4 regions of the Paenibacillus sp. Soil724D2 genome follow, and region 2 is predicted to be linked to each of the others. Evidence: predicted binding sites of a transcription regulator. Region 2 holds the regulator's gene; each other region holds the start of a gene.
What was found. Region 2 encodes LexA, which represses DNA repair genes until DNA is damaged. Its sites were predicted from a motif close to CGAACATATGTTCG; they were not measured.
Positions count from the first base shown of each region.

Region 1: a site for LexA is predicted at 2,863-2,876, ahead of recA (recombinase RecA). Genes of this name have one in related genera too.
Region 3: a site for LexA is predicted at 3,444-3,457, ahead of ASG85_RS13620 (DNA polymerase IV). Genes of this name have one in related genera too.
Region 4: a site for LexA is predicted at 3,079-3,092, ahead of ASG85_RS37140 (YolD-like family protein). Genes of this name have one in related genera too.

Region 1 is NZ_LMRY01000001.1:117,243-122,751, reverse strand. Features, by position in the region: gene rimO (30S ribosomal protein S12 methylthiotransferase RimO) at 1-708, shown strand, start outside; gene pgsA (CDP-diacylglycerol--glycerol-3-phosphate 3-phosphatidyltransferase) at 705-1,292, shown strand; gene ASG85_RS00570 (competence/damage-inducible protein A) at 1,523-2,773, shown strand; gene recA (recombinase RecA) at 2,949-3,992, shown strand; gene ASG85_RS00560 (regulatory protein RecX) at 4,069-4,761, shown strand; gene rny (ribonuclease Y) at 5,147-5,509, shown strand, end outside.
Region 2 is NZ_LMRY01000008.1:38,934-44,442, reverse strand. Features, by position in the region: gene metH (methionine synthase) at 1-615, opposite strand, end outside; gene ASG85_RS10455 (1,2-dihydroxy-3-keto-5-methylthiopentene dioxygenase) at 871-1,413, shown strand; gene ASG85_RS10450 (HAD family hydrolase) at 1,492-2,283, opposite strand; gene ASG85_RS10445 (DUF896 domain-containing protein) at 2,327-2,509, opposite strand; gene ASG85_RS10440 (LysM peptidoglycan-binding domain-containing protein) at 2,653-3,060, opposite strand; gene lexA (transcriptional repressor LexA) at 3,208-3,825, shown strand; gene ASG85_RS10430 (aminopeptidase) at 4,393-5,509, opposite strand, start outside.
Region 3 is NZ_LMRY01000012.1:102,121-107,629, forward strand. Features, by position in the region: gene ASG85_RS13605 (MFS transporter) at 1-930, opposite strand, end outside; gene ASG85_RS13610 (TlpA family protein disulfide reductase) at 1,070-1,603, shown strand; gene cimA (citramalate synthase) at 1,697-3,316, opposite strand; gene ASG85_RS13620 (DNA polymerase IV) at 3,531-4,832, shown strand; gene mobB (molybdopterin-guanine dinucleotide biosynthesis protein B) at 4,839-5,339, shown strand; gene ASG85_RS13630 (ferredoxin) at 5,414-5,509, shown strand, end outside.
Region 4 is NZ_LMRY01000029.1:36,923-42,431, forward strand. Features, by position in the region: partial or broken gene ASG85_RS37135 (winged helix-turn-helix transcriptional regulator) at 1-103, shown strand, start outside; gene ASG85_RS22800 (putative quinol monooxygenase) at 499-834, shown strand; partial or broken gene ASG85_RS39335 (hypothetical protein) at 863-1,002, shown strand; gene ASG85_RS22810 (pyridoxamine 5'-phosphate oxidase family protein) at 1,107-2,012, shown strand; gene ASG85_RS22815 (hypothetical protein) at 2,148-2,411, shown strand; gene ASG85_RS37140 (YolD-like family protein) at 3,110-3,442, shown strand; gene ASG85_RS22825 (hypothetical protein) at 3,803-4,045, shown strand; gene ASG85_RS22830 (2'-5' RNA ligase family protein) at 4,214-4,747, shown strand; gene ASG85_RS22835 (NUDIX hydrolase) at 4,980-5,339, shown strand; partial or broken gene ASG85_RS22840 (HIT family protein) at 5,492-5,509, shown strand, end outside.

The sequences.
Region 1 (5,509 bases), on a different contig from region 2:
GATCTATATGATGGTTTCATGCTGCCTACCTTGCTGAATAAAGTGAGTGAAGTCGAAGGCATCGAATGGGTACGGCTGCACTATGCATACCCTGGATTCTTTAGTGATGAATTGATTGCTGTCATGGCATCTAATCCGAAGGTATGTAAGTACATCGATATGCCGCTTCAACACAGTGAAGATTCTATCCTCAAACGGATGCGCAGACCTGGCCGCCAGAAGGATACGCGTGAACTGGTTCGTAAAATTCGTGAAGCGATTCCTGATGTAGCCCTACGCACATCACTAATCGTAGGTTTCCCAGGTGAAACTGAACAAGATTTTGAGAACTTGAAACAATTTGTTCGCGACGTTCAGTTTGACCGTCTCGGTGTTTTTGCCTATTCCAAGGAAGATGATACGCCAGCAGCACGTTTGCCGGACCAAGTTCCTGATGATGTAAAAGAGTACCGCGCGAACGCCATTATGGAAATTCAGCGTGAAATCTCGAATTTGCGTGGCGGACGCCGCATCGGGCAGGAAATTGACGTGCTGATCGAAAGATATGATGGCAGAAGTGATGTATATATTGGGCGTTCCCAATTTGATGCTCCTGAGATTGATGGAGAAGTATTCGTGTCGAATGCGAAGCTTAACATAGGTGAACTAGCTAAAGTTCGTATTACCCACTCTTATGAGTTTGACTTATCCGGGGAGGTAATTGCATGAACCTAGCTAATCGCATCACCGTGGCGAGGATTTTATTAGTACCTATTATCATGTTTTTTCTGTTGATTAAGGTGAAATTCCCTCATATACGGATAGAGGAATTTAGCATAACGTATAATCAAATTATTGCTGCTTTAATTTTCATTATTGCAGCGAGTACAGATAGTTTAGATGGTTACATTGCTAGAAAACGTAATCTTGTAACTAACTTAGGCAAGCTGCTTGATCCTTTAGCGGATAAGCTGCTTGTTACAGCTGTGCTCGTCTCATTAGTGGAAATGGGCAAAGTAGATGCGTGGATTGTCATTGTCATTATCAGTAGAGAGTGGGCTGTCACAGGACTTCGCCAAATTGCTCTATTGGAAGGCACCGTGATGGCAGCTAGCAAATGGGGAAAAGCGAAGACGGCAGCTCAGATAACAGCCATCATTGCGTTACTTATTAATAATTTTCCTTTTACGTTCCTGCACTTCCCTTTTGATGTTATAGCTAGTTGGGTAGCAGCAATTATTACCGTGTATTCAGGTGTAGAGTACTTTGTAAAAAATAAGCACGTCATAGATTTTTCAGAAAAAGCGCAATAGGGCAACCTATTGTGTTTTTTCTACCACTTAAGAATTGGTGGTAAAACCTAATATAGGGATCTTTGGTCGTAGACCAAAGTCTCTCCGCATTGGGGATCTTTGGTCGTAGACCAAAGTCTCCCCGCATTAGGGATCTTTGGTCGTAGACCAAAGTCTCTCCTCGTTAGACGCGGTCGCTCAACTTTGAATGCCGAGGTAGAGGTTTTCTCATTTTAAGGAGGGAATTCGAAATGAAAGCAGAGATAATCGCAGTTGGAACGGAACTTTTACTAGGCCAAATTGTAAATACAAATGCTCAATTTCTTTCCAGAGAGTGTGCTGCGCTTGGCGTAGATATGTATTTCCAAACAGTCGTTGGTGATAATGAACAGAGATTGCTAGATAGCTTCAAATTAGCCGCTTCAAGGGCTGACGTCGTTATTTGTACAGGAGGTCTTGGACCTACGCAGGATGATTTGACGAAGGATGTGCTTGCTGCGTTTGTAGGCCGTGAATTGATTTTGCATGAGCCCTCTATGAAAATAATCACGGATATGTTCCAGTCACGCGGGATCCATATGGTGGAAAGCAACAGACGACAAGCGATGATGATAGTTGGAAGTGATCCTTTACATAACGAAACAGGGCTTGCCGTTGGTGTTGCATTTACATACGAAGGAACACATTTCATTCTGCTGCCTGGCCCGCCCAAAGAAATGAAGCCTATGTTCACCAAGTATGCGGCTCCTTGGTTGCGTGCACGGATGACTAATGAGATTCCGCTATATTCCAAAATGCTAAAATTTGCTGGCATCGGTGAATCTAACTTGGAGCATCAATTAATTGATCTAATTCAAGCTCAAACGGACCCAACGATCGCTCCATATGCCAAAGAAAGCGAAGTGACGATTCGCTTAACAACACGTGCACAGACAGCTTCGGAAGGCGAACGGAATCTTCAAGCGACTGAACTAGAGATTAGAAAGCGATTAGGAGAACATCTCTATGCCGACCAAGATGTTCCCATCGAAACGATTGTGCTGCAATTGCTTGGCGAGAAGAAACTGACACTTGCTGTGGCAGAAAGCTGCACAGGCGGCATGCTAAGTGATTTGATTACTGCAGTGCCTGGGAGTTCCCAATCTTTTCTGGGAGGGATTATTTGTTATTCTAATGCCTTGAAGCATAAGCTACTCGGTGTTCCAATGGATGTGCTGGAAGGGGAGGGTTCCCCAGGTGCTGTTAGCAGCGAGACAGCGACCCTCTTAGCGGAGAAATTGATTACTGTGACTGGAAGTGACTTAGGACTATCAGTCACAGGTGTAGCGGGTCCAAGTCCGTCTGAAGGCAAGCCAGTAGGGCTTGTTTATATAGGTTTTGCTCAAAAAGACGTAGCAACAAGGGTTATTACTCTGCAGCTATCTGGTAATCGGGAGTCCATCAAGCATAGAGCGGCCAAAAGCGCACTCTATCATTTATGGAAACAGTTGAAAGATAGCTAGAGTTCGCATATAATGAGACTAAGTGTTAACGGAAGAACCGTAACAAAGCGATAACTTTGTTGCGGTTTTTTGTTTGTTCGCTAAAAAGTCGAATGTATGTTCGAAAAAATGCTTGGCAAACACCTGAAAACAAGTTATCATATACCTATAATGATAGAAGAAGGAAGTGAGTGTTTTGTCAGATCGTCGCGCAGCACTTGATAATGCTTTACGTCAAATTGAGAAACAGTTCGGAAAAGGCTCCATTATGAAGCTTGGAGAATCTACACATATGCAAGTTGAAACGATTTCATCCGGCTCTCTTGCGCTTGATATCGCTCTTGGAATAGGTGGATTTCCACGCGGAAGAATTATTGAAGTATATGGACCTGAGTCTTCTGGTAAAACTACGGTAGCTCTGCATGCTATCGCAGAAGTACAGAAGAATGGTGGACAAGCAGCTTTTATCGATGCGGAGCACGCATTGGATCCTTCTTATGCAAGCAAGCTTGGTATTAATATAGATGAGCTTCTACTCTCTCAGCCGGATACCGGTGAACAAGCACTTGAGATCGCTGAAGCACTAGTGCGAAGTGGTGCTGTAGATATTATTGTTATTGACTCTGTAGCGGCATTAGTGCCTAAAGCAGAGATTGAAGGCGACATGGGTGATTCTCACGTGGGTCTGCAGGCTCGTTTGATGTCCCAAGCACTTCGTAAGCTGTCTGGTGCGATCAACAAGTCCAAAGTTATCGCGATTTTCATTAACCAATTACGTGAAAAAGTTGGCGTTATGTTCGGTAACCCAGAGACAACACCTGGTGGCCGTGCACTTAAGTTCTATTCATCCGTACGGCTAGATGTCCGTCGTGTGGAAACGATCAAGCAAGGTAATGATATGGTTGGTAACCGCACAAGAATTAAAGTCGTTAAGAATAAAGTAGCTCCGCCGTTCAAACAAGCGGAAGTGGATATTATGTACGGTGAAGGAATTTCACGCGAAGGCAGCATTATTGATATCGGAACAGAGATGGATATCGTTAATAAAAGCGGAGCTTGGTATTCGTATGAAGGTGAACGTCTTGGTCAAGGCCGTGAGAATTCGAAGCAGTTTTTGAAGGATAACAAAAGTATCTCGGAAACGATTGAATTACGGATTCGAGAGAACAGTAATTTAATCAAAGCAATCCCTCTTAATGTTGACGAGGAAGATGATGAGTTGGAACCAGATTTCGAATAAGTTTTAATGATCATAGATGAAAGCACCTTAAACCTTGTGTTAAGGTGCTTTTCTTCATTAAAGGAGTTGGTTAGTTTTGAATAGTGAAGAGCAACAACCATTGTTAATCATCACCAAGGTTGAGAAACAGAAGCGTGGTAAGCATCGATACAATATATTTCTAAATGAAGAATACGCATTCTCCGTTCATGAAGATATTTTAATCAAGCATCGGTTAAATAAAGGGGAATCCATACATCTCCAAGAAATCGAAAGTATAACACTTGATGAGGAACAGAATATGGCTTATATAAAGGCAATAAGCATGATAGGCAGACGACCTCATTCATTAAGTGAAGTAAAACGTAAGCTGAAAGAAAAAGGATTCGAAGTGCCTATTATTGCATGGGCATGTGAGAAGCTAGTTCAGCAAAATTATATCAATGATGAGGAATTTGCGAAAATGTGGACAGATAATCGCATTATTTCGCAACGAAAAGGTCGTAATCTCATTCGACAGGAGTTACAACAAAGGGGCATTGATAAAGAATTAGTCAAAAATGCTATGGAGACTATCGATCCCGAAGATGAGTATACAGGGGCAATGAAGTTGGGCCAAACGAAATGGAAGCAAACCTCAGGCAAGACAATGGATCGTAAAAGAAAGACAGGAGCTTTTCTAATGCGGAGAGGTTATACGGGCTCTGTTGTTAACAAGGTTTTGGGGGTATTAAGCAGTGAATCGAATGAAGATGAGTTTGAAATCTCAGATGACCACTTTGATTGTTAATGACATTAATTATATGTCAAGTTAGTTAATGACATTAAGTGTTGTGCAGGTGCTGGAAATACTTATTCTGTCATCTCAGGGACATTCGCTTGACAAGCTTCTTCGACAAAAGATAAAATAACAGTGTATATTTTCATAATGTATTCAAAATCATACTAAATTCATTGATTTTGAGGGGACAGATGTAGAAACCGCCAATTTTTACACTGTTGATTATGGATTATTAGCACTATAGTGCCTCTAACGCACGGTGCGCATTCATTTAAAAGCCATGCTCTTAATAAGTAGGGTATGTATGACTAGTCAAACAATTAAAAATCGGATTAAAAAACCGAAGGGAATCCCAGGCTAACACCTTGGAGAAACCAACGAGGAGGTGAACAAGATGATGCCATTCATCTGGATCGCGATCATTCTCATTGTTGGAGCTGCATGCTTAGGGATTGGTTATTTTATCCGTAAATCTCTTGCAGAAGCGAAAATTTCCAGTGCTGAAACAGCCGCTGAACAGATTAGAGAATCTGCAAAGAAGGAAGCAGAAGCACTGAAAAAAGAAACGGTTCTGGAAGCAAAGGACGAAGTGCATAAACTGAGGTCCGAAGCTGAAAAAGACATTCGTGAACGTCGAAATGAAATTCAACGACAAGAAAGACGATTGTTGCAAAAAGAGGAATCGCTGGATAAAAAATTAGAATCTCTCGAGCGTAAAGAAGAGCAAGTTGCCAACAAAGAGAAGCGGATCGAGGAT
Region 2 (5,509 bases):
ACCGGCTAATGTTGTGCCCATCGGCTCAATCGTACCCGAGATCATTATTGGAAGTTCAACACCCAATGTTTCATAAGCTCTGCGAATTCCAATACTGCCTGCTTTTACATTCAGAGTATCTTGAGAAGTTTCCAATAGTAGTGCATCCACGCCCGCTTCAACCAGAGCTAATGCTTGCTCATAATAACTCTCCTCTAGCTGAGCGAATGTGACTCCACCGGTTACCGACAACGTTTTGGTTGTTGGACCCATGGCTCCGATAACATAACGAGGCCACTCCGGTGTCGAATATTTATTCGCTGCTTCGATAGCCAGTTTGGCTGCCGCAAGATTTAATTCACGATGACGATCTTGCAAATCATACTCCGCTAGTACCACGCTCGTGGTCCCGAATGTATTTGTTTCTATCATATCAGCGCCAGCGGCGAAGTAAGCTTCATGAATTTTGCGAATAACATCTGGCCGAGTAACGCAAAGAATTTCATTACAACCGTCCAGATCATCGCTCCCGAAATCTTCAGCTGTTAAGTTCTCTTGCTGAATCATTGTACCCATGGCACCATCTAGGATCATGATTTTCTTTTTAAGCTGCTCTTGTATTGGTGTTTTGGTCATTGCATGACTCCCTTTCAACTTATCCTAAAGCAATAGAGAATAAAAAAAACGACAAATTATGTTATGCTTTAGTGTAACAGAATCCGGCTTCTATGAAAAGAATTTGAATTATCACAATTACCTATAGGTTTTATCGGAAATTCTTATGTTCGACCATCGACAGCTAGCTATATTTCCACTATAATACATAAGGAGAGACTTTGATCTCCAATCAAAGATCCCTATATTATATTTACTCAGAAAGAGGGATGCAGCTTGGCACAAATTAGAATTCGCAATACGAATGAACGTATTGAAGGCGAAGAGCAGGTCAAAGCCTTCTTGGATAGTCAAAATGTTGTATATGAACACTGGGATGCTAACAAGCTTCCGGTAGCACTACGTGAGAAATTCATTCTAAGTGATGAAGAGAAAGCTGAAATTATTAGTACTTATGAAGAAGAAATTCGTGATTTGGCTGCTAGACGCGGTTATGAAATTTGGGATGTAATCGCGCTTTCCGATTCAACGCCTAACATCGAAGAGCTTCTGAAGAAATTCGAACAAGTACACACACATACGGAAGATGAAATTCGTGCAATCGTTTCTGGACGAGGAATTTTCATTATCAAATCCGAAAGCGAAGTTGGCTATTTTGATGTTGAACTTGAACCAGGCGATGTGATCTCAGTTCCTGAGAACACGAACCATTTCTTCACACTTATGGATAATCGTGAAATCGTTGCCGTTCGTCTCTTCATCGAAAAAGATGGCTGGGTTGCTTATAACATTGATGATCCAGAATTTAGCAAAGCCTAATTCTATTATATGATGCAAAAACCCAACAGCGCTGGACTTAACGTCCTATGCAGCCGTTGGGTTTTTATTTATTCTGTGTTATCCGTTAGCAATAATCGGTAAAATATCTTGAAGACGGGAAACCTCATATACAGGAACGATCTCATCTCCACTTTGAAGCCCATGGTGATTAATCCAAATATTGCGCATACCTACGCTGCTAGAACCAAGGATATCGGTTGTCAATTTATCTCCGATCATGATTCCTTCCTCAGCTTCTATCCCAAGAAGTCCCAGAGCATGGTTAAAAATCGATGTCGCTGGCTTACCTACGCCAAATTCACCCGAGATCACAATATGATCAAAGTATGGTGCGATATTGGGGACACCTGCTAATTTTTCCTTTTGCAGATCTGGCGAGCCATTCGTTAATAACAGTAATTGATAGCTGCCTTTCAAAGCGTCCAATACTCGAAACGTTTCCTCATATACGTAAGGACGGCGTCGGCGTTCTGCTGGAAATAGTTCTCCAAGCTTATACCCGAGCTCACGATCCTCTATCCCCAACGCCGCAAGCCCTCTTGTCCAAGACTCCGTACGATATCCTGGCGCTAGTTTCTCAAGCTTACGAAAGTTCTCATTCTCACCTTGTGTGAAATTAGCCCATAAGCCTTCAAAGGGATTAATCCCAATCATCTTCGTAAACGCAAAGGTTTCAAAAGATTCATATAAAGAACGCGCTTCCTTGCGAACAGAGGCTTCCAATTCCGCGGGATTCACCGCAACGTGCTTTGCAGCTTCAGCACTTGTCGCTTCGAATGCTTCCTGCACACTGCGATCATCCCACAGAAGCGTATCATCTAAATCAAAAAGCACAGCTTTCAACGTCATCATTCATTTCCCCTTTTGAATGTTGTATCTATATGAGCAGCGATTACTCTTCGTCCGTAAACTTGATGGAATCAAGTTGAACTTTAAGATTGCCGCGGAATGCTTCAATATATTTCTTTCTGAGTTCGTTGCGTTCATCGATTTCCGCATCTGTTAAGCCAACTGTTTTCGCTTTACGAGCAAGCTCATTAATACGTTCGATATTCTGTTCCATGTTGTCACTCATAATGATCCTCCCAGTCAAAAATTCAATATGAGTACTACTTTGCCATCCCTACTAAGGAATGTCAAGAGACAACAAAAAGAGGCATAGGAACATGTGTCCAAGCCTCATCATATTTAGAGTCTATTAAAAATAGCAGAGTGAATTTAAGGAAGCAATAAAACCTGTCCTTCTTTCAAGGAGCTGGTGGATAAATGATTGATTGTCTTTAATTTATGTATGTAGGAACGAACGTTCTCATCGTTTTTTTTATGTGTGGAAGCAATATCCCAGAGTGTGTCTCCACGTTGAATAACGACTTGATCTTGTACGACAGCTTTCGGAGTGATGTTAATAGGTGTCTTGGAAACTGCGGTCTTCGCAGTTGCAGCCCCATCCCCTGCATAGGCTTGAACCATAGCACCAAATGAAAACAAAGTACCAAGAATAACTGCTAATAAAATGAAGCGAACAATAGCTTTTGTATAACTAGAATGAAATGTCATCCCTTTGGATGTGCTAGCAGATCTATGAGGTGCGTTTGTTGTGTTAGTGTTTGAATAAGCCATATACATGAATAATCATCTCCCAAACATTTGTTCTGGTATTAGAATAACACGAACACATGTTTGAGTCAACCCTTTTCTCGAACTTATGTTTGTACGAACTCGGGTTCTATGTTATACTTTGGGTAATGATTCCCAGTATTGGAGTGATAACTATTGAGTAAGATTTCGCAGCGTCAACAAGCTATATTGGAATTCATTAAGAATGAAGTGAAAGATAAGGGGTACCCACCTTCCGTTAGAGAAATCGGCGAGGCAGTTGGACTAGCTTCTAGTTCTACAGTTCATGGACATTTGGAGCGTCTTGAGAAGAAAGGTATGATTCGTCGAGATCCTACAAAGCCACGTGCTATTGAAATTCTAGGACTTGACGGTGCGGAAACGCATTTTGCAGTTTCTGTAGCTCGTGTACCTCTCGTTGGTAAAGTTACAGCCGGTGTGCCTATTACAGCAACAGAGAACATCGAAGACTACTTCCCTCTTCCTGTCAGCATGGTAGGAGATAATAATGTGTTCATGCTTAGCGTCATGGGTGACAGTATGATCGAAGCCGGTATTCATAATGGCGATTATGTCATCGTAAAGCAACAGCAAACCGCTAATAACGGGGATATTGTTGTAGCAATGACGGAAGATGATGAAGCAACGGTGAAACGCTTTTACAAGGAGAAGGATCATATTCGTCTTCAACCGGAGAACTCGGCTTTGCAGCCAATCCTTTTGAAACATGTTACGATTCTTGGCCGTGTCATTGGTTTGTTCCGGGATATGTAATAGCACTACAGCCCTTATTCTACATACAATGCCAATGATAAAGAACCGAGAGGACAATAGTCCCTCGGTTCTTTTGGATGTAAACAGCCTTAAATTACATGGAGCAATGGGGCAAATTGAGGAACTTAAAAGATAGTGAGGCAATCGATCCAAATATAGATATTTCAAAGTTAATGAAATGGGCTTTAATCCCGTCATAGCCAAAAAGGCTGAACTGTGGATTCAGATAAGAGCCTCTAGAGACTGCTATTACGTCATTAAGATCAAATTTTGCGTAAATAGAAGCTTCTAGAGACTTCTATTCGGTAATATTTGGCCCTATTTGATTCAACTTTAAGGAATAGGAATCTTTAAAGACTTCTATTCTTAATATTTCCACACTTTTGGACAAATTAGCGGTCTCTAGAGACTTCTATTTTCTATTTTCTAGCTTCTAGCTTCCTTTTTCCTTCTGCGGTCTTCATCAGCTATCTGCTATCTGCTATCTGCTATCTGCTATCTAACCCCTTGATAAACTCAGGAGTACTCACACCTTTGGAATTAAGCTAACAAATCAGATAAATACAACTAAAATGCAAGCGCCCAATTTCCACGACGGAAAATAGGCTCAACTGTACCATCACCAAGAACACCATCGATCTCAAGATCAGCCGTCCCGATCATGAAATCCACATGAATCAAACTGGTGTTCCCACCGCGAGCTTTCAGCTCTTCACTTGATAAAGATACGCCATCCTGCAAATTGATCGGGTAGCAGCTGCCTAAGGCCAGATGGCAGGATGCATTCTCATCGATGCCCGTATTGTAGAAAATGCGGTCAAGATTAGAGATCGGCGAATCAAAAGGTACGAGCGCAACTTCTCCCAAATAGCGTGCGCCCTCATCCATATCCAGCAACCTTGCTAGATGCTCATAGCCGACTTCTGCCTGATAATCCACAACTTTCCCGTCCTCGAATTTAAACGAAAACCGATCCACAAGCGCCCCATTCACATTTAATGGCTTGGTGCTCGACACCGTCCCATGAACACCCGTTCGCTTAGGCATCGTGAAAACTTCCTCGGTTGGCATATTCGCCACGAATCGTATTCCACTTGCGTTCTCCGTATCACCGCCAAGCCAAATGTGACCCTCCGGCAATTCGACTCGTAAATCTGTGCCTGCCGCTCGATATTGAAGCGCCTCGTATTGCTTCTCATTTAACACGCTGCGAACGCGCTTCAATTGATCCATATGAACTCGCCAAGCAGCTACCGGATCCTCTTCATAAACGCGATTTATACGGAAGATTGCCTCCCACATTGCATCGATCCGCTGTTCTTCAGGCAAATCGGCATACACTTTGGATGCCCACGCTACCGTAGGCGCTTTGATTAAGCACCAACTGAACTTACTTGTTCTCACATAGTGTTGATACTTTGCTCTAGCCGTAGCCATGGATTTGGATGCTCTAGAAATCATGCTTGCATCAATACCTGCGTACAAATCAGGATCCGGTACTTTGATATTCAGTAAAGCTCCACCATTTTCTACAAAGCGTTCTAACATACTCGTATACCACTCTGGATAATAATCAAAAGCTTCATCATTGGCATATTCAAATCTGCTGCGAGTTATCACATCATCCTGCCAGTGCACTTGGACAAAATTTGCCCCTGCCTCATAGGCTTTTTTCACGATAAGT
Region 3 (5,509 bases), on a different contig from region 2:
GCGCATCAATACGACGTTCTCTTTGATTTTGGCACCGGTGGTATAGGAGGTAATGACCATGCAAAGCAAAGGAATAGCGAGAATAAATCCCTTGCGAACACCTTCAATGCTATAAGGTTCCTCTTCTAATATCTGTGATAAATAAAAGAGAACGCCGAACAGAATAAATAACGAAATGGAGCCAGCAAAAAATGCAGGGATGAGCCAGCGGCCTTTTTCCCGAAAAATGCTGCGAATTTGCTTTAAGTAATCCTTAAGTGGTTCCGCTTCCTTTTCTTTAGGCGGTTCCTTAATCATAAAAATAACAGCGAGCAGAGCTAACACGCAGAATATAGGGAATGCAAAAAATGGCGCAAACCAAACGATTAAAGCTAATAAAGAACCTAATATCGGGCTTACGACTTTACCGGCCCCATTAGAAGCCTCTATGAGCCCGAGCGCTTTACTCGCGGTTCCTCCCTTATATAAATCTCCTACAAGAGCCATCGCGATAGGGGCTGTCCCTGCTGCTCCTAAGCCTTGTATAGCTCGTGCTGTTATTAGGATAGGATAGGAGTTCCAAACAGCTCCAAGGCCTGCTAGAACGCCTGCAGAGCCGTAAACTATAAGCGAAGGGATGATGACAGCTTTACGTGTAAAACGGTCTGATAAATAACCCGATACAGGAATGATGATACCGGCTGTAATGGAGAACAAGGTGATGACGAGTGAGCTCTGAAAGCGCGATATGCCCATCCTTTCCTGCATATCAGGTAGAATAGGAACTAGCATCGAATTACCTAACACAAGAACTAAGGGAATCGTTGCTATTGCGATGTATTCCCAGATGTGGCCTTTTTTGTTTTTAGATTTGTTTTTAGGTTTGCTTTCAGTTTTGTCTTCAAATATGTTTTCGGAAATTTTTTTGCCCTTGGCTGCTTTTGTAGTCATTATGATGAGAGTCCTTTCAGAACATGATGTATGTTTACTTTTCCCAAATAAGTTGAAAGCATACTTTGGATTTTATTCGTTGATGTTGGAATTTTGGCGAATTTGGAGATAATATAGACAGAGTGGAGGTGGAAGTGCTTTGAAGAGGAATGTGTTTGTGATAGCCCTGGTGGTTATATTAGCCAGTTTTGCTATTTATCAAAACGCCCAACGCGAGAATAAAGCGACACTTATGCCTACTGAGCAAGCGCCAAAAGTGAATTTCTTGGCCCCTTCGTTTACGTTAAAAGGGCTTGATGGGAAAGACTACACGATTGGTGGGCCGCGTGATAAGCCTTTGTTCGTTAATTTCTGGGCTTCATGGTGTGGTCCATGCGAGGAAGAGGCACCGGATTTGGTTAATGTGTACAACAAATATCAAGGGCAGTTTGATCTCTACGCGGTCAATGTGACACCTGGTGATAAAATGGAGAACATTACGAAGTTTGTGGAAACCTACAAATACCCATTCCCGGTGTTATTAGATAAGCAAGGAACGAATGCGGATACTTATCGAGTGGTCGCTATTCCAACCAGTTTCTTAATCGATAAAAATGGGGTCATTCGCGAGGTCGTTCATGTACTCTCTCCTAGAGATTTGGATAAGAAAATTGCAAGTCTCATTAAAGAGTAAAAAAGCTGCAAGAAAGCGCCGATGGTTGGCGTGCTCTTTGCAGCTTTTCTTGTCTTTAAACTCGGTCATTCAACCTTGAGTGAAGTTTACTCATTAATGGTTCACTAAACCTAGGCGCTCTTGTTGATCTTTGTTCGCAGGCTCGACACGTTTTCTTCCGATTAATGCATATCGCAAGCTATCTACGAGAGCATACCAGCTTGCTTCAATAATGTTACTGGACACTCCAAGCGTGTTCCATGTGGTATTGAAGTCAGTCGATTCCATCAGAACGCGAACCTTACCGGCAGTAGCGCCTTTCACATCAAGGACACGCACCTTATAGTCGGAGAGATGGACGTTCTTAATATCAGGGTAATATTGGATCAAAGCTTTACGTAAGGCATTGTCAAGAGCGTTTACTGGACCGTTGCCTTCTGCCGCGGTATAGATCGTTTCGCCATGAACCTTCACTTTAACAATGGCTTCGGAGACAACCGATTGATTAGCGGACTTCTCAACAAGCATTTTAAATGATTCTAATGTGAAAATCTCTTCTAGACCTTCGAATGCTTCGCGCAGCAAAAGCTCTAGTGTGGCATCGGCTCCTTCGAATTGGTAGCCTTGATGCTCGAGATCTTTAATTTTCTCAATGACTTCTTTGGTTTTCTGATGCTCTTTATTAAAGTCAAGATTCAATTCTTGGGCTTTCACTAATACATTGCTTTGCCCCGCAAGCTCTGAAACAAGTACACGTTGTTTATTGCCAACGAGTTCAGGCTTCGTATGCTCATACGTGCTAGCATCCTTGAGAATGGCTGAAACGTGAATACCGCCTTTATGCGCAAATGCCGCATTCCCGACATATGGCTGATTAACAGGCATATGCATGTTGGCGATTTCGCTAATGTATCTCGAAACTGGCGTTAATGATTTGAGTTGCTCATCGGAAATAACCGAATAGCCAAGCTTTAACTGAAGGTTAGGGATAATGGAGCTAAGGTTAGCATTACCGCAGCGTTCTCCATAGCCATTAATAGTTCCTTGGACCTGTCCTGCTCCTGCTTGTACAGCGGCAAGGCTGTTTGCTACACCTAATTCACAATCATTATGAGCGTGAATTCCGATGGGGGTGGTGACATTTTGTTTAACAGTAGTGACAATGGCAGTAATTTCTCCAGGTAATGAGCCGCCGTTAGTGTCACATAGGACTATCCAATCAGCTCCGGCATCCTGTGCTTTTTTGATTGTTTGCAGGGCGTACTCGGGATTATTCTTGTAACCGTCGAAGAAATGCTCGGCATCGTAGATGACTTCAAGACCACTGCTTTTTAAATAAAGAACGGAGTCGTAGATCATGGCAAGATTTTCTTCAAGTGTAGTTTGAATAGCTGTTGTGACATGGAAGTCCCAGGACTTACCGAAGATGGTTGCTACCTGAGCGCCTGACTCCACGAGTCTGTTCAGATTAATATCATCCGCAGCAATGGAATCTTTACGCCGTGTGCTGCCGAATGCAGTAATCTTCGCATTTGTGAACTTCATGTCGCGAGCACGTTCAAAAAATTCAATATCTTTGCTGTTGCTGCCCGGCCATCCGCCTTCAATATAATGAACCCCAAGCTCATCGAGCTTGCGGGCAATTTTAATTTTATCCTCGACGGATAAGCTGATGCCTTCTCCTTGCGTACCGTCTCGTAGTGTGGTGTCGAAGATTTTGACTGATGTTGGCATAGGTTCCTCCTTCAAAAGCTAGCAAAGTGACTTCGGTGCTTGATGTGCAGGTGCTTGTGCTTGCTTTAAAGCGCTAATGTATAATTTACGATTATACCATAATAGTATGGGTAAAGACATCATAACGCAAAAATACGTTTGCTTGAAAGTATAATTTTTTGTATGCTGAAAATGGCTCTAATAGTTGGTCGTTTATCAATGGGAGGGAATATAAATGGTGACAACTCAGCATCATTATCCCAAGCAAGGTAGAGTCATATTGCATATAGATATGAATGCATTCTATTGCTCTGTTCATGAGGCCGTTGAGCCTGATTTATATAAAGGAAAGCCTCTGGCTGTTGCTGGCAGCGTTGAGCTTCGTAAAGGGATAATTGTTACTTCATCTTATGCGGCGCGCGCTGTGGGGATCAAGACAGGTATGCAAGTTAGGCAAGCGATGAAGTTATGTCCGGATTTGATACTGATAAGACCTGATTTCGAGCTATATCGAAGCTTCTCAAGGAGGTTTATGCAGATTGCTTATAGTTATTCACCTATGGTGGAATCCATGTCAATCGATGAGTGTTTCGTCGATATAACAGGGTCCAAGCAATTTGGAACGCCACTTGAGATCGCGAATAACATTCAGCAACAGATCATGAAGGAACTGAAGCTGCCCTGTTCGATTGGCGTTGCCCCCAATAAGCTGCTTGCCAAGATGGGTTCTGATATGAAGAAGCCAAATGGGATTTCTGTGCTTCGATTAAGGGATGTACCCACTGTATTGTGGGACAAACCGTGCAACTATTTATATGGCATTGGCAAAAAGACGGCGGATAAGCTGACTAGACTTGGCATCCATACGTTAGGTCAGCTGGCAGCTGGGGACGAGTTGCTGCTAAGTAAACACTTTGGCATCTTAGGTGCGCATCTGAAGCGTTCAGCTAATGGGATTGATCATTCACTAGTAAACCCAGAACAAGAACAGAGCAAGTCCATTGGGCATACGACAACGCTGCCGCAGGATTTTACCGATACCAAAGAAATTCACCGAGTATTCTTAAATCTGGCGGATCAAGTAGCAAGAAGACTTCGCAAGCAGGAGCTAATGGCATCCACGATCCAGATCACGATTCGTGATCCGGAGATGAGGACGATTACACGATCCGTAACCTTGCCTACGCCAACTGAGCATATGGATGATATTTATCGAACCTCGTGTCAGTTATATGATCATCAATGGGAGGAAGGCAACCCTGTTCGGCTGCTTGGGATTACGCTGCAGAATCTAACGATGAAGGAAGAAACGTTCGTTCAGTTGGATCTATTTGATTATGAAAAGCAGCCTAAACGAGAAAATTTGAACCGTATTATGGATGGACTTCGTGATAAATTCGGGGAAAATGCGATTCTAACCGCAGGGATGATGGGCGACAATCCTGCTACGTTAATTAGAAATCATAAAGCGAGAGGGACTTCCCTGCAAATGGATCATTTGAGGAACAATCCCCTTCACAAAGAAGAGGAGAAGTGACAAAGGATGGCGCATTGTATTGGCTTTGCAGGTTATTCGAACAGCGGAAAAACAACGTTAGTGGCTAAGTTAATCGTAGAAATGAAGCAGCGCGGCTATCGGATAGCCGTAATGAAACATGATGCGCATGGACATTATAAAGAAGCAGCAGGGACGGACTCCACAACTTTTGTAGAGTCGGGTGCAGAAGCAGTTGTAACCCTATCACCAGATGGGATTCATGTGTTCGTGAAGAAGCTAAAGCCAAGTCTAGAAGAACAGTTAAGTGCGTATGCACATCTAGACTATGTTTTTATCGAAGGCTTCAAGAAGGAAAAGCATCCAAAGATTGCTGTCTTCCGTACACTAGAGCAAAGTGAAATTATTCAAGTTCTTGAGCCTGAGCCCATTGCTATTGCAACAGATATGAACGATTTCACCTTTCATTTTGGAGGTTTTCCTTCCTTCGATTTGAACAATATCCCTGGTATAGCTGACTTTATTGAACAATATTTTGAGAGTAATTAATTTTAAGGTTTGAACTTTGTCCGTATTTATATTATATTTTACATTGAGGATAATTTGAGGAGGAGTTAGAAATCATGGCAAAGTATACATTTGTTGATAAAGATACTTGCATCGCTTGTGGCGCTTGCGGAGCTACAGCTCCAGACATCTATGATTACGATGATGAAGGT
Region 4 (5,509 bases), on a different contig from region 2:
TCAATCGCTTGAACCTATTTTGAAAGAACTTTGCAATTGGGGTGGTAATTATGCAGAAAAATCATTCGCTGAGGATGAGTTCGAAATTTTGTATCTGGATTAATAGTAAAATTGAACGATGTACTGATGTCCCCAAGCATGTCATTCAACAAATGATATGCTTGGGGACATTCTTATTCTTTTATCTGAAGAAAATGGTCATAAATTCCAAGCGTAGTCCAGGATACAATGACCAATAATAATATAGTTAGGATTTCCGGAGTGGATGAAGTTAATGGCGAATGGGTCACCAGTCCCAGAAATATAAATTTTTATCTCATTAAAAATCGAAATATTCGGTAAGACCACCCCAGTCAAAACACAATTATCACTATTTTGTTACTATATAACTAAAAAGTATGTACTTTTCAATTCGTCACTTTTGATCCATAATGACTCTTGTGTGATGCACGGAAGAAAGTAATGATGATTCAAAAAAAAGTTAAGGGGTGTGTGACTATGTCCACAAATCAAGTTATTCTAAATATTCGTTTCAAAATAAAACCAGGTATGAAAGAATCTTTTCGCGACAGTCTCTTTGCTATGATTAACAATTTCAGAAATGAGCCCACTTTTGTAACGGCTATCGTCTCCGATGATATCGATAATCCGAATGATCTTGTCATTTATGAAATCTGGCAAGGTACTAGAGATAGTTGGGTACAGGAAGAATTTCCAAAGCCATATCGCAAAGACTACGAGGAGACTCTTACAAGTTTAATTGATGACAGAATTGTAAGCTGGCTTGAACCAATCGGAGAATGGGGAAGCCAACTAACGAATGTGCCTCGCTAAATAAATGACGATTTCTCCGGAAATCCTCGCCGGCTTGACGCTGGAGTTTTCCGATCGGGAAGACGGGTATCGAGGCATCGAGAAGTTGTATGGACTTCATTTTGCCAATCTTAAGCGAAGTTGCGTTACGCTGCAATCCGATCTGGAGACATTAATCTCGTCGATGCGTAGCACGCTTTCCAAAGGAGTACTTCCAACCAGCGCAACTTGGTGTAAAACCAACCATCTGCGCAAGTATCCGAGATTCCAGATCTAATTTGGAGGGAAGCAACATGCAAGAGGTATATCATGAGGGCGAACTGATAGTTCAAAATCGTACGGGAGAAAGTTCGATTGCTGCTCAGAATGCAAAGATGGTCGGTAACCGGTTTTCGAATGGGATCATTAATTTCCTCATAACTCAACAGTTTGCGGTTTTATCATCCACGGATGGTAAAGGAAACGTATGGGTAACATTTTTGACTGGAGAACCAGGTTTTGTCGAGGAGCTTGATGAACAGAGAATGGTGATACGGGCTGGATTGATTACAGGTGACCCTCTTGCTTCGGAGTCTAAAGAACAGAAACAAATTGGGCTGCTTGTTATCGATACGAAACGCCGAATCAGACTGCGTGTTAACGGAACAGCTATTATGGAAATGGGACAATTCATTGTGACCGCGCATCAGATTTACGGGAATTGTCCGAAGTATATTCAGAAAAGATCGCTTTGTTCAGAGAAAGACGCCTATAGAATGTTAAAGTCGGAACAGCGAAGTAAGGAACTGAGTCAGCAGCATGTGGAGTGGATTACGCAAGCAGACACGTTCTATATCGGCAGTACTAATGATCGGGGAGAAATGGATGCCTCACATCGAGGAGGGAATCCGGGTTTTGTTCACGTAGTCAATGCAGAAACGTTAATGTTTCCCGACTATTTCGGCAACTCCATGTTTAACACATTGGGAAACATCCAATCGAATCCCTCATCGGGTCTGTTATTTATCGACTATGATCATGGTCATTCGCTACAGCTGACTGGTTTGGCTGAAATCATTTGGGATGAGGCGGCGATTGCGTCCTTTCCTGGTGCGGGACGAGTAGTGAGATTTGAAATTAGGGACGTCGTTCAATTGAATAATGCCACTGAACTATGGTGGGAAGATACAGAGATGTCGCCATTTAATCCGAAAGGCTGATTGTATTACTATTATATTTAGGAGGAATTAAACATGAGTACTAATAAATATTTGATCATTGTTCAAGCCAATCAGCAAGATATGGGGAGAGCGATGCACGGACTGCTCTATGGATAAGAACTGCACGAGGCTGGGATGGAGGTTGAACTCTATTTTGACGGTGCGGGAACGCAGTGGCCAAATGAATTCAGCAAACCAGATCACATGCTTAATCCATTATACAAGCAAGTGATGAAGACTGGTATTATTAAAGGCGGCTGTGGAGCGTGCGCCGGATTCTTTGAAGTCGCTGAAGAAGTGCAACAAGCAGGAGTTAAACTGGTCGGAAACGACTCCAGCAGCGGCCATTTAGCGTTTGCTCAATTTATGAAGGATGGATTTGTGCCTATCGTTTTGTAAATAAATTGCTTCATTTAACCCCGCTTTTAAGGGAGGCCACAGAAAAGTTCCTTAACTACATCAAAGGGTACAGCCACTCAAAAAAATTGAGGATGCTGTACCTTTTTTTCGGTATGATTATGAGAATTTTTGATAATCCAACAGATGACAATAAAGCACTTAGTAAATACGTTGATCAATATGTAAGCAGGTTGACTATATAAATTCTAGTTTCTAATAAAAGGCGGTGTGTTTTTTTGATGCTGCGCCTCGGGAATGAGATAAAGTTCTTGTCATTTATGGGATAAAGTTCTTGTCATCCGACAAAAATCTAGTCGTGATAGGCTAAATGTGTCATAGATATCTGGTATAATAAAGAATTCATTCAAAGGAGTGATGGTCATCAAAGGAAACCTCTTTACTTCATATTACAGCCAATTCGAAAACCAGCTTACCGAAGCATTTCTAAAAGTACTTATGCACGGCACTGCAGAGCTAACCGATGCCTTTTTAGACTTTGTCGGTGTTCAGGGGGAGTATGTCGGTTACAAATACGATTTTCAGTTTGGAAGAGCAGTACAAATGAGTATTGATCGTGCCGTTTTAATTGGCATTGCTGAAACTGAGATTGTGCATCCAGGTACTGCAACTCCTCAAGATGAGGAAGACGAGGAACAGGAGGGGATCCCGGACGGATATTTGTACGCATCTCATGGTTCATGCTGCCTCAACATAAAGAGTCCGCAATCAGAGGTCAGAAAGAAAAACAATGCAAGCAGCGGCAAGGACTCGATGAACAAGAAATTCATTTCATTTCTGCTACACTTAGCAAATCACAAATTTACAAAAGAATTGTACAACTCACGATATATGACAAATACCAGTCAAGAACTGTTTCGGGTGTAGTAACGCGCAGCAAGCATGGAGAATTTCGTTTGGACACCGTTGATCCGTTCACCGGGGTAGAGGATTGGGATTGGATCAGATTTCAAGATGTACTGAAGGCGGAGCTAAGTAAAGAATGGACAGAAGATGAGATGATTGATCTGTAGAATATTCATTAAATAATTCTCACTTCAACCAAATTGCAAAGCGCTTGGGAATATGCAACCACATCCATAGGAATTAGAGAAACTAATTATCTACAACTAATGGATAATTGTGTTAATTTATCCTTAAATCCAGAAACGCTGGTGAACAAGCCCGAGGGAAAGCATCCCTTGGGCTTGTTTTTGTTTTAATTTCGCATTTGCGCTGGAAAACATTCGATTCGCATCATTAAGTAGTTAATGTGTTAGACATAAAAAGTTGTAGACTGGGGGTGGCGTTAAACTAAACCGAGGGACGGGCAGAATCGTTTAATTTAATGATAGAATATTGTATAGAACTAATAAGGGGGTATTGAAGTGCGAATGTATGCCCTACTTGAAGAGCGTGTGGAGAACGTTAAAAAAATTATGGTTTACGAATCTGAGAGTGGAGTGTATGTCTTTTTGTATGATACACAAGAAGATAAGAGTTGTGTTGCTGACTTATGGTTTGAAACGCTCGATGAAGCTGTCGATCATTGCATTCAAGAATTTAATGTTATACAGGCACAGTGGCTGGTAATCAATGACCCTAAAGAAGGGGAATATCACGATATTATTCATTAAATCAAAAATGGAGTTAAGCTAAACCGAGGGAAGGTGAACTATAGTTGAATGATGAAGCTGCCGGCACGGTCGGCAGTTTCATTATGTTTAACAAGCAGGATAATGGAAATTGTTTGAAGAACTAAGAGGATTAAGTAGTAAATTACATCGTTTATTGTGAGGTATGATATGCAATATTTCATAGGTATTGTCCCTCCCGACGAATATAAAGAGCAAATTGCAGCATTTCGTAATCGCTGGGTTAGTAATCGTTTAAAAGATGTTGTGGAGCCCCACATTACAGTAAAAGCACAGGGTGGACTTACGGAAGATACGCGTTGGCTAGATAATGTTAGGGAAATTTGCACATCAATTAAAAGCTTTCGCTTATCAATGTCAGGGCCAGCAACATTTGGGAGTGCAGTAATATTCCTTGGTGTTGAATCTGAGGAAATATATGTATTACACAAGCTACTGGTGGATAAAGTATCCCCTTCACCAGAGCTGATCGATCGTTATTTTGAATTGGGTCGCTTTCATCCTCATTTAACCTTAGGGCAAACCTATTGGGGTATGAACGAAAATGAGATTGCAGAAATGAAGTTAGCAGCAATTCACGACCTAGCTCCTTTTCCGACCTTTCAGGTCAATTACGTACGGATATATAAAGAAATTGAGCAAAACAAGTACGAACCATTTGAAGATATCCAATTTGTTCGCTAACCAAATCCAGACCCTCACCAGATTGGTGTCAAATGGTACCGCAATTATACTGAGGAAAATGAAATTCAACTGAGCAAGTCGTTGCACTAAATGGATACGCTTGTTAAGTGATGAAATGGCTGCCGGCGTGGTGGCCCTTCGCTCAACTATCTGGCAGGATACTGGAATAATATGTAGAATAATTAAGTTAAATTATCGTTTGAATATCGGGTTTTAAAGGTGGATACAAAAGGTGATTGCTCAGGCTATAATTATAAAAAATCAATATGTGCTTATGGTTAAGCAATATGTTGAGCGGGGAGATATTGTTTGGAATTTCCCTGGGGGCAGCATTGAACAATATGAAAGTCCAGAACAAGCCTGCATTAGAGAAGTAAAAGAACAAACAGGTTATGACATTTGTATCAATGCTTTGTTACATGAGAAAAACCAGAAATTCAGTTTTACGGCTGAAATTAATGGAGGAGAATTGTTCCTTGATGTCAATAATAAGGATAATGACGACATCATTGATATAGCATGGATTTCATTACATGACCTCGAAAAGTTTGATCATATTACATTGCCAATACTTGAACTTGCCCGAAAGTAACACTGCCTTTAATATACTAAACCGCATGAAGCTGCCGCAAACCAAACGGCAGCTTCTTTAAGCTATCTGGCAGGATAGTTGGGAAATAATACCGAATAAAGATATAAATATGGACATTAAAGGGGGAGAAAAGGTTGCCTGAGAGTTCTTGTTTGGGGTGTCAATTAGCA